DNA from 2 places in the Kiloniella sp. genome. Region 1 is predicted to be linked to the other one. Evidence: riboswitches for the same ligand, from Rfam matches in the RefSeq annotation. Region 1 holds a riboswitch; the other holds the start of a gene.
The links. Region 1 has a riboswitch for cobalamin ahead of ACN0QW_RS14735 (ribonucleoside-diphosphate reductase subunit alpha). Riboswitches for the same ligand answer to the same signal wherever they lie in the genome.

Region 1 (8,139 bases):
TTCCTTGAAAGCAACCAGTACGTCTGCTGCATCCGTTCGCTTTTGCGAAAGATGGCTATGGGGATCCAGTGTCGCGCCAATAATGACATCTGGGCCAACGATTTCCCGAACAGCCTTTAGTAGTGTTCCTTCACAATCCTGACAGTTCTGCGCCACCATTGCCCCGTGCAAACCAAGAACGACGGCATCAACAGGAAGCGCAGATCGTAATTGATCCAAAACCTCTTCTCTCAAGCCATCCCAGGTTTTTGAATTAACAATTCCTCCCGGTTCTGCCCAAGTTGCCGTTCCTTCGACAAGATCCCATCCCTCTTCCTTTGCCCGACGGCGGCAGACAGGAAACACCGCACTACACAAGGTTGGGGTTTCAGGATGATCCCCCGGTCCAGCATAAAAGCTTTCCTTAAAGTCACTGAGATCAGCACGCAGAGGAGAAAAGGTATTTGTCTCAGTCGCGATAGATGCGCAAAATATCCGCACAGGAAAACCTCATAAATTAATATTTGAAAATACTCTAAAAGAAACCCGGGGGAAAAGCCCCCCGGATCAATCGGTAATTATTTCAGATAATTACGTGTATTGGCTTTACCCAGTTCTTCTTGAAAAAGGTCCATAAGAGTAACACCTCTTTCACCAAGCGTTTCTTCGACATGCTTCAACACAACTGGCTGTGCGGCTGCTTTAAATTCACTGCGTGCTTCAGCTGACAAAGCTGTCACATCAATTTTATCTTTCAGACCCGCTAAACCACGATCAGAAGCTTCGATAACGCGGCTTAGACCTCGGCTGGCAACAACACAGGAATTGGCTGCATAATTAAGGACACGCTGCTCATCGGCACTCAAATCATCCCAAAATGCTTTTGATACCATAAAAGTATAAGGCGCAAATAGATGATTGGTCAGTGTCATATACTTCTGAACTTCAGCAAATTTGGCGAATGAAATAATCGGCACTGGGTTCATTTGGCCATCGATAACCCCAGTCTGCAGGCCGGAATAAACCTCACCCCATGCCAGTGGATAGGCTTCACCACCAAGCGATTGAATAATCTTCTGATGCGAAGGCAACGTCATTGTACGAACGCGAATTCCCTTGAAATCTTCAAGATTTTCAATTGGGTGCTTAGAGTTCGTAACAGCAAAGAAGCCACCTGTATCCGGAAAGCCAAGTACCTTCACGCCGCTAACAGTTTCTTCGATATCCTTGGAAAGTTGTGCGCCAAAAGGACCATCAAAAACATCATACGTTGCCGCGTTATGATCAAAAGCAAAAGCCAAGTTCAGAACATCGATACGCGGATAATAAGACGAAATAGCACCTGTTGAAGTCAGGGTCGCCTGAATAACGTTATCCCGTACCAATTGAACGTGTTCTTTCGCAGAACCAAGCTGGTTTGAAGGATACACTTCAACTTCAATTGAACCATTTGTATCAGCTTCGACAATGTTGGCGAAAACAGCTGTACAAGCGTGCGCAGGATTTTCAAACGGGTCCATCTTGTTGTCATGGCCGAACTTTAGAACTTTTGTATCAGCCATCGCCCCGGTGACACCAGAACAAAGCAATGCACCAACAGCAACAGAAGTTGCAACTTTTTTCAGTAATTTCATCTTATGTCTCCCTTAAGATTATATTTCTTTTTCCCAAACGTGCGTCTGTAACTTCAAAAAGGTGAAGGAGCAGTCGCCACTCCTTATCTCGCGAGGATCAGGCGAACCCCAGTAATCGCGGAAGGGTCATGGCTAGGTCCTCCCAAAAAGCAAAAATGAACAGAATGACTACTTCGGCAATCAAGAAGGGCCAAAGCTTTGCGGCAATACGCTCTAACTTCTCCCCCGTCACAGACGACAGGACAAAAAGGCACGCCCCCACGGGCGGGGTCATCAAAGATATATTCAAGGCCAAAACAAAAATGATCCCCGCATGAATAGGCTCTAGACCTATTTGTTCCGTCAAAGGGACAAGAACGGGGGCAAGCAAGATCAATATGGCTGTAATATCCATGATCATGCCAATCGCCAGAAGTAGCACGATAACCAATGCAATAATGATGTAAGGATTGTTCGATATAGATAATATCGCTTCGGCAATTTCCTGTGGAATACGATTAAAGCTCATCCACCAACCAAGGATCGCTGCAAAAGCAATAATGACAAAGATCACCCCCGTAATTCGGGCTGTGCGTATCAACATTCCAATAAAGTCAGGAACTGTAATCGCCCGATAGACAACGACACCGATAAAAAGTGCATAGCCAACAGCGATAGAGGCAGCCTCTGTCGGCGTAACAATGCCACCTAGAATACCGCCTAGAATGATAATCGGCATAAAAAGCGCCAGAATAGAGGATTTAAAGATCTGCCAGAGTTCTTTCAGGCTGGATCGTTCCTCTGCTTCGGGAAGGTTATTCGCTTTAACCCCAACAGCAATCACAATCATACAAACAATACAGATCAATAATCCCGGTAGAATTCCCGCCGCGAACAGTCCTCCGATAGACACCCCCATCAAAGAACCATAAACAACCATCAACCCTGAAGGTGGAATGGTTGGCCCAATAATTGATCCCGCCGCAGTCACCGCACAGGCATAATCCCGGCTATAACCACGCTTGACCATTGCGGGAACTAACGTCTTACCGAAGGCGGCTGCATCCGCAGTCGCCGCCCCGGTCAACCCGGCAAAGAAAACAGATGCCAACATATTGGTGTGTGCCAGGCCACCTCGGAAATGGCCAACCAACGCCTGAGCCAGATTCACCAAACGATGGGTAATCCCGGTATGATTCATAATCTCACCCGCAAGGATGAAAAAAGGCATCGCCAAAAATGGGAAGATATTTAACCCGTTAAACATTTTACTTGGGGCAAGCGCAAAGAAAGCACCACCGCCCATGTCAATTAAGCCAATCACACCAGTCAGTCCCAGGGCAAAACCAATTGGCATACCAATCAAAACTAAAACAACAAAAGCAATCCCGATAATCATTGTACTGCTCCCGCCCCAGATGACAGGCTATCATTCGGATCAATAATTACTTCGCCTTGGTCCCTCATCGCGACCAACAAAACCTGAACGGCTGCAACCGCAGAGGCCACTGGTATGGCCGCAAAGGGCATTGCCAATGTCATGCCGAAAATCATTGCTTGTCGATTACCACCCCCGATGGCGAAATCAATTCCGTACCAGCAAAGAAAAGCAAACAAAGCAAAAGTTATGACATCCACAAGAACAAGCAGTGGTCGACGAATGCCTTGGGGTAATCGATCAATTAAAATAGAGAGGCCAATGTGTTCACGCCTTGCAATACCCGCAGATATTGCTAACAGCGCAGCCCAAATCATCAGATATCGGGCTAAAACTTCCGGCCAAGGCAGTTGCCAATGGAAAAGGTAACGATCAACAACACCGAGCCATACATCCAAAACCAATAACAGCATCAGTAAGGCGACAATACGTTCAACCGCCCAGTTCAACCTTTTGCTGGCTTTTGCAGCGAAAGCTTTCATCACCCCTCCCAGAAATGTAATTTAACTACATCTACTGCTCAGAATCGATATATGTAAAGTAAAATTACGTAAATAAACTTCATAAAGAGTCAATTTAGCGTAGTTTTATGGATATTCCCTGATATTATTACAAAAAATGATTATTTGTGTAATTTAACTACGTAGTATATTGTTTATGAACAATACGACTAGATACAAAGCAATTACACTCAGTTTACGCACAAGAAACTTAAACACGAACAACCAAGGACATACCATTGGCTGCTACTTTTGATCTCATAACTAAAATAAAAAAAATGGACGGTAGTTTTAAAGCACGCGAACAACAAGTGGCCACCTATGTACTTAATAACTTAGAAAGTGTTAGCCAAATAAGTGTTAATTCACTGGCCAAATTTAGTAACGTCAGCGAACCAACCGTTATTCGCTTCTGCCGGAAACTAGGCTGTGATGGCTTCAAAGATTTCAAAATTCAGCTGGCGCAGAACGTTGCCGTCAGCATGCAATACCTTTCACGCTCGGATAAAACCGTAACGTCAACAGACAGCACTATTGATCAGGTCCTTGATGCCCTAATATCAACAACTGAAGTTGCCAAAAACCAAATTAATCCAGATGAAATATCGAACGCTGTCAATGCCCTTGCTCGCACAAAAACACTTATTTTTTGTGGTGTCGGCGGCGGATCAACAACAGTTGCTTTTGACGCAGCAAACAGGTTTTTCCGTCTTGGCATTACCGCTCTATCCCTTAATGACGCCTATTTACTTAGAATGCACGCTGCAACACTAGGCCCAGATGACCTTATGTTTTTCATTTCATCAACAGGCACCCCTAGGGCTCTTATAGATACGGCAAAAATTGCCAATCAATACGGTGCCACAACCATGTGCCTGACAAAGCCAAATTCAGAACTGTCGCAAGTTTGCTCTCTCACCGTTGGTCTGGAACTTCCAGAAGACCCTGACATATATAAACCAACAGCATCTCGCCTGGTTTTTCTTGCCGTCATTGATGTCCTCGCAGCCTCTGTCGCACGTAAAATGCCCGAAAAAACCAAAGAAAAGCTACGTCGAATCAGGGCCTCTCTTACAGCTTTGCACGGGAACACAGACCCACAACCAATCGGGGATTGATAGAATGGATTGCTCTGCCGAAACGAAACCATCCATGATCAATGACATTTCAACACCCGCTGTCTTGATCGACGTTGCTATTGCCCAAAAGAACATAGAAAAATTGCAGGGACATTGTGATCAGCACGACATTCTATTACGCCCTCACATAAAAACACATAAGCTACCATGTATGGCCAAGCGTCAAATTAAAGCTGGAGCAATTGGCATCACCTGTCAAAAAATCGGTGAAGCTGAAATCATGGCGGCATCGGGCATCAATGATATTCTCATCACCTACAATATTATTGGAGATCAAAAATTAAATCGACTGGCTCAACTCGCAGAAAAATGCACTTTATCAGTGGTTGCCGACAATGAATATGTAATTGAAGGGCTCGCAAGAACCTTTACAAGAGAAGAAAAACCTCTGGAAATTTTAATTGAATGTGACACCGGGGCAAAACGATGTGGTGTTCAGTCAGCACAAGAGGCACTTCACCTCGCACAGCTCATTCACAACACAGCGGGGTTATCGTTAGGTGGGCTAATGACCTACCCTCCAATGGGCAATCAAACTGATGTAAATGATTGGCTCAAAAACACCCGAGATCTATTAATCAAACATGGCATCCCCTGTCCCAAGGTAAGTAATGGCGGAACACCAAATATGTGGCGGTCCCAAGAAGTATCTGTCGCAACAGAACATCGATCAGGCACCTATATCTATAACGATAGATCCCTGATCGAAGCTGGCTTGTGTGCGATTAGTGATTGTGCGGTTACCGTCAAAACAACCATCGTCAGTAAACCAACAAAAGATCGGGCCATCATTGACGCAGGTTCAAAAATGCTGACATCCGACCTATTGGGCATGGAGAGTTTCGGTTTAATCAAAGAAGCACCAGATGCAAAAATCACCAGCCTTAGCGAAGAACACGGCACCCTTGACCTTAGTAACAGCTCATGGTCACCCAAAGTTGGGGATCAAGTTCATATCATCCCCAACCACGTCTGCGTCGTGTCCAATATGGTTGATCATGTATATCTGTTAGAGACAGGAAACATCGTAAAAACACCCGTCCTTGCTCGCGGCTTGGTAACTTAATCAAAATTCTACCCAAATCCTACGGAACACCACAACAAGTCTCTTGAGACGAAAATACTATTGATTGACACACTGACAACTTTAGCATACCAGATATAGATATCGAGGTTCTTTCGAAATTCATTCGGAAGCTAAGAGGGAATTCGGTGCGTGATACAATCGCAATCCCGAAGCTGCCCCCGCAACTGTAAGCAGTTAGCTACTGTCATTTATGCCACTGATGTCATTTTTTGCATTGGGAAGGCGGACAAAAGCATTGATCTGCAAGCCAGGAGACCTGCCCCGATAAAAGTCAATTCCGCGGGCGGGGTGCTCCGATGGTGTTGCTGGCATCATGGACTCTCTGTTCATGTTATCCGCAAATCATTTGGCCCTGTCCTTACACAGACAAAAAAGGCCAATGCATGTCTCTCATAGAATCAAACGAATTACCGGGTGAGGTAATTTCCAGCGCCAATCAAGACACTCCTGTTACTTCTGGTACAGACTACAAAGTGATCCGCCGGAATGGGAAAGTCTCCCCTTTTGAACCCGAAAAAATCACCACCGCGATCACCAAGGCATTTATCGCCATAGAGGGCTCTAATGCTGTTGCCTCCCCTCGGGTTCACGATACCATTCACACCCTCTCGGAAGAGATCACTAAGTCCCTTACTCAAAGAGACACCTCGGGACGTACCTTTCACATCGAAGATATTCAGGACCGGGTCGAGCTCGCATTAATGCGCGGCGGCCACCAGAAGGTTGCACGGGCCTACGTTCTTTATCGTGAAGAAAGAAACAAGGACCGCCAAACTGAAAATAACGCCCCGTCAGAATCACAACGAGACTTTAGTGTCACACAACCAGATGGATCAAAAGTTGACCTAGACCAAAATCGCCTAGAGACCATCATGGCCGAAGCTTGCGATGGATTAAAAAACACCTCTAAAGAAAAGATTTTATCGGAAACAAAACGGAATATTTATGATGGCATCAGTTCTTCTGAACTGGCACTTGCACCAATCCTCGCAGCAAGAACCCTGATTGAAACAGAACCTGAGTATAGCTATGTTTCGGCAAGGCTTTTACTCGACAAACTTCGCACAGAGGTTTTGTCATTTATCTTTGAGCGAAATCAAACAGCAACCCAGAGCGAAATTGCCGATATTTATCCAGATTACTTCCGGGCATATATAAAAAAGGGGCTGACATCAGAACTTTTGGACCCTGAACTCGCTAGATATGACTTAGACCGCTTAAGCGCAGCAATAAAACCAGAACGAGACACGCTCTTTCAATATCTGGGCCTACAAACCCTCTATGATCGTTATTTTCTTCACCAAGATGAAAACCGCATTGAATTGCCACAGGCATTTTTCATGCGGGTCGCCATGGGCCTTGCTCTGCGCGAAACAGATAGAGAAGAAAAAACTATCGAATTTTATGACCTCTTATCCTCGTTTGATTTCATGTGTTCAACCCCCACACTCTTTAACTCGGGCACACAACACCCCCAATTATCATCTTGTTTTTTAACAACCATCTCAGATGACTTAGGGGATATATTCAAGTCGATCAAAGATAATGCACTGCTGGCAAAGTATTCTGGCGGCCTCGGAAATGACTGGACTTCTGTGCGGGGTCTCGGTGCACACATCAAAGGCACAAACGGCGAAAGTCAAGGTGTGGTGCCATTCTTAAAAGTTGCCAATGACACGGCCATTGCTGTGAATCAGGGGGGAAAGCGTAAAGGAGCAGTTTGCGCATACCTTGAAACATGGCATTTGGATATAGAAGAATTTCTCGACTTAAGAAAAAATACCGGAGATGATCGTCGCAGAACCCATGACATGAATACCGCCAACTGGGTCCCCGATCTTTTTATGAAACGTGTCAGGGAAGACGCCTCATGGACTCTTTTCTCGCCTGATGAAACACCGGATCTCCATAATCTCTATGGTCGAGACTTCCAACAAACCTATGAAAATTACGAGACAAAAGCCGAAAACGGGGAACTTCGTGCCCACAAAAAAATACGTGCGATAGATCTATGGCGCCGGATGTTAACAATGCTTTTTGAAACAGGACATCCTTGGATCACCTTCAAGGATCCCTGTAACATTCGGTCACCTCAAAATCACATTGGCGTCGTCCATTCGTCAAATCTTTGTACGGAAATTACACTTAATACTTCCAATGACGAAGTTGCCGTTTGTAATCTGGGTTCTATTAACCTTGCCGCGCATACCACTAAAAACGGTATCGATCATAGCAAGCTAGAGAAAACAACAAAAACAGCGATGCGCTTGCTCGACAACGTCATCGATATCAATTTTTACACCATCCCGGAAGCCCGCAAATCAAATTTGAAACATCGTCCCGTCGGCCTTGGACTAATGGGCTTTCAAGATGCATTGCAAAA
Region 2 (8,139 bases), on a different contig from region 1:
CATTGACTTCGATAACGGTGCTGATGTTCTGAGTTACTTATTAAATGAACCGTCACTTGATCCCATTCTTCTGGATTGGCGTATGCCTGGGTTGGATGGTCTCGCCGTTTTGAGGCGTTTGCGCGAAGCAAGAATGAATAATCCGGTTATTTTCCTCACGATGTTAAGTGATGAAATCTATGAAGAAGCAGCACTTCGTTGGGGCGCGGTTGATTTTATCGATAAATCCAGACGTTTGCCGATCATATTACAGCGTTTGCGATTAATTGCCGAAGGCACAAAGGGGAGTTCATCCTCTCAGGAAGAAGGAAAGGATTCCGGGAACCCATTATCTTCGCGTATCGGTGATCTTGAAATTCGCGAAGACATCATGCGGGCCTATTGGAAAGGTGAACAGCTGGACCTGACGCTAACTGAATTTGCGATTGTTTGTTTCTTGGCAACGGGAATTGGTAACGACGTAAGTTATCGTCAGATATACGATCTTGTGCATGGTAAAGATTTTGTCGCGGGGTATGGTACCGATGGCTACAAGGCTAATGTCCGTTCTTTTATTAAGCGCATACGTAAAAAATTCCGGGAAATAGATGATAGCTTTGAGCATATTGAAAACTATCCCGGTTTTGGTTATCGCTGGCGGAATGATGGTCCGTCAGGTACGGCTTAACTGGTTCGAAGGTTAAATCGTGAAGCACCAAGGCGTGATTATAAACGAAAGCGAACAGAAAGTGCGGCGGTCTGGGGTGAGCCGGGCTGCACATTCCCTGTTTGCGAAATTCGTTATCATGCTTCTGGTGTTTCTTGCTGTTCCGGCCTTATTGTATCAAGAGTTTCGGCAGGCAGATCTTGACCGACAAAATATCGTTCTGACCGCAGTGCGTGAACAAGGGCGGCTTATGGCCGAGAGCTTACGGCCTATGCTGGAAAGCGCCAACCCTTCGATTCTGTTGGATTTACCTGAAGAAATCGAACGTATAGCAACCAAGGGAAATGGCATAAAAGTTTTGTTCCGTCCTGCTGGGGAAGAGGGCGTGCAAGGGGTCTTTTTTGTTGCTTCGGAACCACGCCTCTCGGCAGATGAATTGCGTAAAGAGCGTGAAACGCTGGTTGCTCAGGGTGTCTTTGATAATTTGACGGCCAGCTGTTTGATTGAACGGCCAATGGCGATAAGGCACCTACGGCCCAGTGGTATCGAAGAACTATTGACCTCTATGACAGCGATTAGGACCGATGCCGGATGTTGGGCGGTTATCGCGACGCAATCGGCAGAGGTTTTTCTGGGCTCTTCCATTGGACAACCTTATTGGAAGACACTGGAAGTTCAGATTGCAGCCGCAATTTATTTAGGTATGGCGCTTATTCTTACCATTCTTGTTTTTACCGTTTGGCGTGATTTGATGCGCTTTAGAGATCTTGCTCGTGGAATCCGCGAAGGTAGTGTCGATAAAAGCAGCTTTATGATGAGCAACAAGGTACCTGAACTGGAACCTGTTGCACATGAATTCGATCGGATGACCCATACTTTGCGCGAGTCATCTGATTCTATCCGACGTGCGGCCGAAGACAATGCACATGCTTTTAAGACACCATTGGCGATTATCAGACAAGCGCTTGAGCCCTTGAACAAGACGGTAGAAATAGAAAACAAAAGAGGACGCCGTGCCCTGCAGGTTGTTGAAGAAGCTCTGGATCGCCTGGAAAACCTGGTTTCCACTGCGCGACACCTTGAACATACGTCTGCTGAACTTCTGAATCCGCCCAGAGAAAACATTGATCTTTCCGCACTTCTTCTACGGATGCTTGAGGCTTATAATGTGAGCTTCTCTCAGCAAGGGGTTATCCTGCAAAGCTCAATAGATCATGAAATTTCGGTGCTTGCCGGCGAAGATATGCTGGAAACCATCCTTGAGAATATTATCGATAATGCACTTGAGGTTTCCCCTCGCGGTACGACGGTCACAGTTGATTTGATTAACGGCAAGAAAACGGCTGAACTGGCTGTGCGTGACCGTGGGCCGGGCGTACCTGAAAGTGAGATTGAGCGTATTTTTGAGAGATATGTTTCTTATCGACCGAAAAAAACAGGTCATGATTCTAACAGTGATACAGAGCAGATTAAGGGAGGAAGTTCCTCTCATCACATGGGGATCGGTCTTTGGATCGTCCGTAGAAACGTTGAAGCGATTGGCGGTTATGTTCGGGCTGAAAATCGCCAAGATGGCGGTCTCTCTATTATTGTTTCTCTTCCGCAAAGCGGTGAATAAATAAAGCACCTTCCGAACAAATGTTGCGGCTACTAAGTCGCTTGCTCTATGGATTTTGCCTCACCAGACGTTGCCCCAATGGAATTTGCAAGGGCTGGGTAATATCTGAATAAGGTTAACCCGCGCGTTGCCATATACAGCATCATCGACAACCATAATCCGTGATTTCCCCACATAGGTACTAGAAACCATGCACTGATCAGAAAGATGAGCAGTGATTGTATCATGGCATTCCGTAAAGCAACCGTTCGTGTTGTTCCGATAAATATGCCGTCAAACTGAAATCCTGCCACGCTTATCAGTGGCATAAGTATGGGCCAGTAAATGAACTCTGTGGCGGTTGATCTGACGCTTGATATGTCGGTGAATAAACCGACAATTAACGGCCCAAACAGATAAAAGGTGATAACGAATAGAATGGATGTCAGGAAAGCCATGGCGCTGCTGGCCTTAACTGCGTTTCTGAATTCAATGTTATCGTTTCGCCCTTTTGCGTGCCCGGTTGTGATTTCAGCGGCATGGGCGAAGCCATCTAAGCCATATGCTGAAAAATAGAGGAACTGCATTAACACGGCATTGGCCGCGAGGATCTCATCCCCCATGCCTGCGCCTAATTTTGTGAAATATGCAAACGCAAATATAAGACATAGCGTACGAATAAAGATATCCCGGTTTACGGTGAACAAGGCAAAAATATGAGAACGAAGCCAAACATTCTGCCAGTCAATTTTGTAGGTGAAGAAATTGGACTTCTGTAGAATGATCCACAAACCTACAGTGAAGCCGACACCTTCTGCGATCACTGTTGCTAGCGCGACACCCTCTACCCCCCAGTCAAGTTGTACGACAAAAAACAAATCCAACAGAATGTTCACAGAATTTATTATGACTTGAAGGATAAATGTTAATTTTGGCTCCCCCTTACCAATAAGCCAGCCAATAATGACGTAGTTAGACAGGGCAATAGGCGCACTCCATATCCGTATGGTGCTGTACTGAAAGGCTAGGTTCTGAACCTCTTCACTGCCATCGATCAACGTGATGCACAATTGTAACAGAGGTGTTTGCAAGGCGATGAGGAGGAGCCCAAATAATAACGCAAGGAGTATGGGGCGCAGAAAGGACGCCTGCTGCTCCGGGAAGTTTTGAGCCCCAAAGGCCTGAGATGTAAAACCGACCGTCCCCATTTTCAAAAAGCCAAATCCCCAAAAGAGAAAGCTGAAAATTGTTCCCCCTACGGCCACGCCGCCGATATAAGCAGGGTCTGGTAAATGACCCATAACAGCGGTGTCGACAGCACCCAGTAGGGGGACTGTCAAATTTGATAGAATTAGCGGAACCGCTAAGGCCAGAATGTGTGTGTAATGGGAAGGCAGCTTGGTCAAGAGTTCAGTACTTTGATGTGGAGAGAACGGGATAAAGGAATTGACTTATATCCCATGCTCTATCGTTATCGTACTTTTATTTTAGGCCAAGACAAATTAGTGCATTCAAATATGAGTATTTGAATGGCGGGTTCCCAGACAAATTTTAGACAATCAGGAATGTAATCTGCGCCGGTATTTTGATCCCCGGCGTGTGGTTGCTGCCAGCCGTGATCTTGGAAACTCAGCTGTTTGCTTCAGAAACATAATAGTTTTTGCAGAGCTGTTGTTTGTCTGATCAACAATGTCTTCATAGTGTGACAATAACTGGATGGCTGCTAAAGCAGGGTCGATCTCATTTGGGAGACTCAAAACCCAAGCGAGAATAATGTCTTCGGGTGGCGTGCTGGTTTCTTCATCCATCATAAGCATCTGATGAATGATAGATTTAGGATCATTTGTGGAATTAGAAGGAACTGTCGCAGAAGCGAAAGATAGTGTAGAGGCGTGACTCGTCATTGCATTTTCTCCTCCGGTGCACCCCGCCCGGGTTAATGGTTGATAAATGCGATGGCAGGTCTCCTGGCTCGTGGATCAACGATATCTATCCGTCCTTCCCAGCCTTATCTAGGCCAGTGGGTCATAAGATAATATCTCATCACTTACAGTTGCGGGGGCAGCTTTGGAGTCAGTCTTACAGACTTCACCAAATTCCCTTTTCATCCCATAGGGGGAACCTCGCGATTTAAAGTAAAGCTACTTTACTGGAATGGGGTATGTCAATTGATTGAATTTGGTGTTCCTGTCGCCATTAAGTTTGGCAGGATTTCTATGAATTGGTTTCAAATTTTTTAAAAAGAATCCTCGTGGCTATTGAGCGCCCGATTATTTTTGTTGTAACGGGTTTTTGCGAAGCACTTTCCACATTTTCTGTTAGGGCAAGCTTTTCTGATGAGGGTGCTGCCGAGGTTGTTTTTTTACGCGAACTCGTTTTGGGAAGGTTACCGCCGAGTGTCGGCGTCGATCCTGTTGGCTTCAAATGGGACACTTCAACGCCGCCAGGATTTCTAGCGTGATTTTTTTCGGATTGAGTATTTTTCTTTTGTTGTCGAGCAATCTTTTCTTGAGCTCGTTTTTCAAGAGATGCGAGGCGAAGTTCTTTATTTATACGGTGTTTTTCGTCGCGCCAGGCGGTTAATACCTTGCGGCGATAAGGTGTGCTGTATTTCTGGTTGTAAGAATGATACCTGCCAACAGCTGATGTCCATGACGGGGATTTTCCGCGCAGTTCAACAAGAAACTTGGCCGCGTAGGCAATGTTTGTGGGGGGATCGAAAGCGGCCTCCAATGATTTGAAAGCTTTGGCATGGTGGTACAAATTAACCTGCATGCAGCCGACGTCGATATTCTTGACTCCTTTAGCCTTGAGTTTTTTTACCTCAGCAATCGCGGCTTGTTTGGTCGGAAGATATCGTCCTTTCCCTTCAGCCATAACAGTCCAGGGCCATGCCACTCGGCTACCTTTTTCTTTGTCCCATTTGCCCGATTCAACCAAAGAAATAGCACGTAACAAATGCAGGGGAATTCTTTTTTTGATCTCTGTTTCTGTAATGATATCGGCACAAATATCGCTATTGTTTTTCGCACTCAAGGATTGAGCAAAAGCGTTGGTTGATAGAAGGATACCAACAGCCAAGGCTAGATAGTATAGCGGATTACTTGGCATGATCTTTTGCTCCTTTCCTTGTTTTATTCAATTTGTCTGGTGATCGTTTGCTTTATGCAATTTTCGCCAGGTTCGTTTTTAGTCAGTTTGAATGGGCAGCATTCTCGGTAGAATCTCCCAACGTTCATTTGGAAATTTACGTGTTATGCGATTGATAAATTTACCGACATTCTCTTCTTTCAGGGCCAAAATTTTAACGGGCTCTTGGTTCTTGCGAATTAGAAAGTCCTGACGTCTCTCATGATCGGACATTTTCTCCTCCAGTTTTTATTCCTCTTGGAATTATAATAAGCAATTCTGAGGCCAGTTATGTTTTGACAGGTTGGACCTGACCCAAGTTCATCGCTTGGAAGTGGGGAAACTACTATTTTTCAGGATGAGATAAACTCTGTTATCGGAATTGTATGATATATAACAGTATCTTGGATGGTTCATGGTTGTTCTTGGCCGTGGGGCAAAGTCTTTATTTTTTTAGTGGAGGTCCAGTTCATAAATATATGCTTAACCATACTAACTTACAGAGCGGCAATATTTACCTGAACATTTTTACCTTTGCAGGTATGGCCTTAAGCTACTTTAGAGCTACTGTTATTTGAAAGGTTTCCCGCTTTCAGCGTTGGGATGAAAAATAACAAGTTCTAATAATCAAGTTCGTTCTGTTTGATCGAGCCGACAGCAATAATAAGATCGTCCATTAATGAGGCGATATCATCAAATTCTTGCCTGCGTTCAATCTTCTCTTCGTCCATGTATAGGGTACGGGATATCTCTATCTGAAGACAGTTAATACCCAGAGCAGGTTCGCCATAATGCTGGGTGATGAACCCACCGGGGTAGGGATTGTTATTAAGAACGCGGTATGAATTCTGTTCCAGAATATCCTCAACGGTTTTTGTGATAATTCTTGATCCGGCTTTGCCGAAGCGATCGCCCAGAACAAAATGAACGGATGATGGGCGTGAACTGATTGCATTGGCCTGTGTTGTCAGTTTGGGCATGGAATGGCAATCAATCAGAATGCAGTACCCAAATTTGCGCTTTGTCGCATCCACGAGCTGACGGAGTACCTTATGATAAGGCCAGTAAAATCGTTCTATACGTTCTTTCGCCTCGGCAAAGGTCAGTTTGTCTTTGTAAATTTGTGTTTCGCTGGTGACGTTGCGGGCAATGGTTCCCAATCCAACGGCAACGCGGGGCGAGTTTGTATTTACATAACTGGGTAGCTCATCTTCGAACATATGTGGGTCAAGTTCAAAGGGTTCTCTATTTGCGTCTACGAAAGCACGCGGGAAAAGTGCACAAAGTAACGGCGCCCCGAGTTTAGGGGCGTTTTGAAATAGTTCGTCAACAAAAGAGTCTTCCGAGCGGCGCAGGTTATGAATATCCAGCCTAGAGCCTTCTACAAAAGCTTCCGGATAGTGGTTCCCGCTGTGAGGTGAAGACAAAACGACTGGCAAAGTATGCTGTTTTGGAAGGTGCAAACGATAGGATTCTGTTTCTCTGGTCGAGCCTTGTTCGTCATTCGTAATTCTATTGTTTTGCGGTGTCGAATTTTTGTCACCCATTTCATTCACATCATAGGTCATGATATCGTCGTCAATAGTCCAATGAATAACATGGTTGAAGATTTATTGGTGTGACGGATCGTTCTCATAACGCTCTTTTGATTGTGGGCTGTGAAATGATGTATAAGCTTATACCTATTCTTGATGCTATGATAATGAAGTGTCGAGCATTTTTTTGAACTTTATTCGATTGATTTACCGTTTCTGATGGCTGACATTCTTCTTGCAGAAGATGACGATAACCTACGTTATTACCTGTGCCGCGCATTGGAGCGGGCGGGGCATAATGTAATTTCGGCCTCGAATGGGCAAGAAGCAGAAGAAACATTATCTTTTCATCGGTTTGATTTGGTTTTGACTGATGTTGTCATGCCGGAAAAAGGGGGGGTGGCGCTAGCTAAAATCGCCCGTTACCATCAGCCAGAGATCAAGATTATGTTTATTACAGGTTTTTCTGGAATTTTGATGGAGGAAAAAGACCCTTCATTCAAAAGTGATATTGTTTTGTCCAAGCCATTTCATCTCAGAGATTTGATTGATGAAGTAAATAAAGTGGTTTTGTGAGTGAAAACTTTTGCGAAAGGGCTTGTCAAACATTTGGCAGTTTGATACTTCCCTGTCTCACCGAATATTGCGTATTTATCAAACGATTTTTCGGGTATAGGGCGTATAGCTCAGCGGGAGAGCACTTCGTTGACATCGAAGGGGTCACTGGTTCAATCCCAGTTACGCCCACCATGAAAACCTCAAGGGAAACCTTGGGGTTTTCTTTTGCCTGCTTCTTAAGAGAGCTATTTAAATAACAAAGTTATAGCAGAGAAAACGAGGATAATAGACAGACCATGTTTATATCTTTGGTCTTCAATTTTGCCAATTAGCTTCCTACCTGCCAAAGCTGACAATATGGCGATCATTATCAAGGCTATACCAATAGGATAATGTTCTGGTCGCAGAATGTTATTACTGGAATAGCTGATTAGCTTTATAAGGTTTACCCCTAGGGCGGTCGCCGCCATAACACCGATAAAAGACTGTTTTTCAAATCCCATGCGATCCAGCGCTAACGCTTTGATGGGATTTCCACTGCTAAGTAATCCTGAGATATATCCATAAAAAGCAGCAACGATCAGGGCGATAGATGTTCTTTGTGGAAGGGATAATTTAAGACCAAGAGCGCTAATAATAACGCTTAGGATGATAAAACCAGCGAGAAGAGGCCG

Region 2: another riboswitch for cobalamin. It lies ahead of ACN0QW_RS02095 (hypothetical protein); the one in region 1 lies ahead of ACN0QW_RS14735 (ribonucleoside-diphosphate reductase subunit alpha).

What each region holds. Positions count from the first base shown of each region.
Region 1 is NZ_JBLXHT010000009.1:112,594-120,732, forward strand. It holds gene ACN0QW_RS14705 (M81 family metallopeptidase) at 1-480, opposite strand, end outside; gene ACN0QW_RS14710 (DctP family TRAP transporter solute-binding subunit) at 558-1,613, opposite strand; gene ACN0QW_RS14715 (TRAP transporter large permease) at 1,711-2,991, opposite strand; gene ACN0QW_RS14720 (TRAP transporter small permease) at 2,988-3,512, opposite strand; gene ACN0QW_RS14725 (MurR/RpiR family transcriptional regulator) at 3,770-4,648, shown strand; gene ACN0QW_RS14730 (D-TA family PLP-dependent enzyme) at 4,653-5,735, shown strand; cobalamin riboswitch at 5,824-6,035, shown strand; gene ACN0QW_RS14735 (ribonucleoside-diphosphate reductase subunit alpha) at 6,140-8,139, shown strand, end outside.
Region 2 is NZ_JBLXHT010000001.1:433,634-441,772, forward strand. It holds gene ACN0QW_RS02080 (response regulator transcription factor) at 1-667, shown strand, start outside; gene ACN0QW_RS02085 (sensor histidine kinase) at 687-2,264, shown strand; gene ACN0QW_RS02090 (MATE family efflux transporter) at 2,297-3,649, opposite strand; gene ACN0QW_RS02095 (hypothetical protein) at 3,803-4,147, opposite strand; cobalamin riboswitch at 4,183-4,383, opposite strand; gene ACN0QW_RS02100 (transglycosylase SLT domain-containing protein) at 4,458-5,354, opposite strand; gene ACN0QW_RS02105 (hypothetical protein) at 5,433-5,606, opposite strand; gene ACN0QW_RS02110 (N-formylglutamate amidohydrolase) at 5,993-6,940, opposite strand; gene ACN0QW_RS02115 (response regulator) at 7,127-7,483, shown strand; tRNA gene ACN0QW_RS02120 (tRNA-Val) at 7,583-7,657, shown strand; gene ACN0QW_RS02125 (sulfite exporter TauE/SafE family protein) at 7,711-8,139, opposite strand, start outside.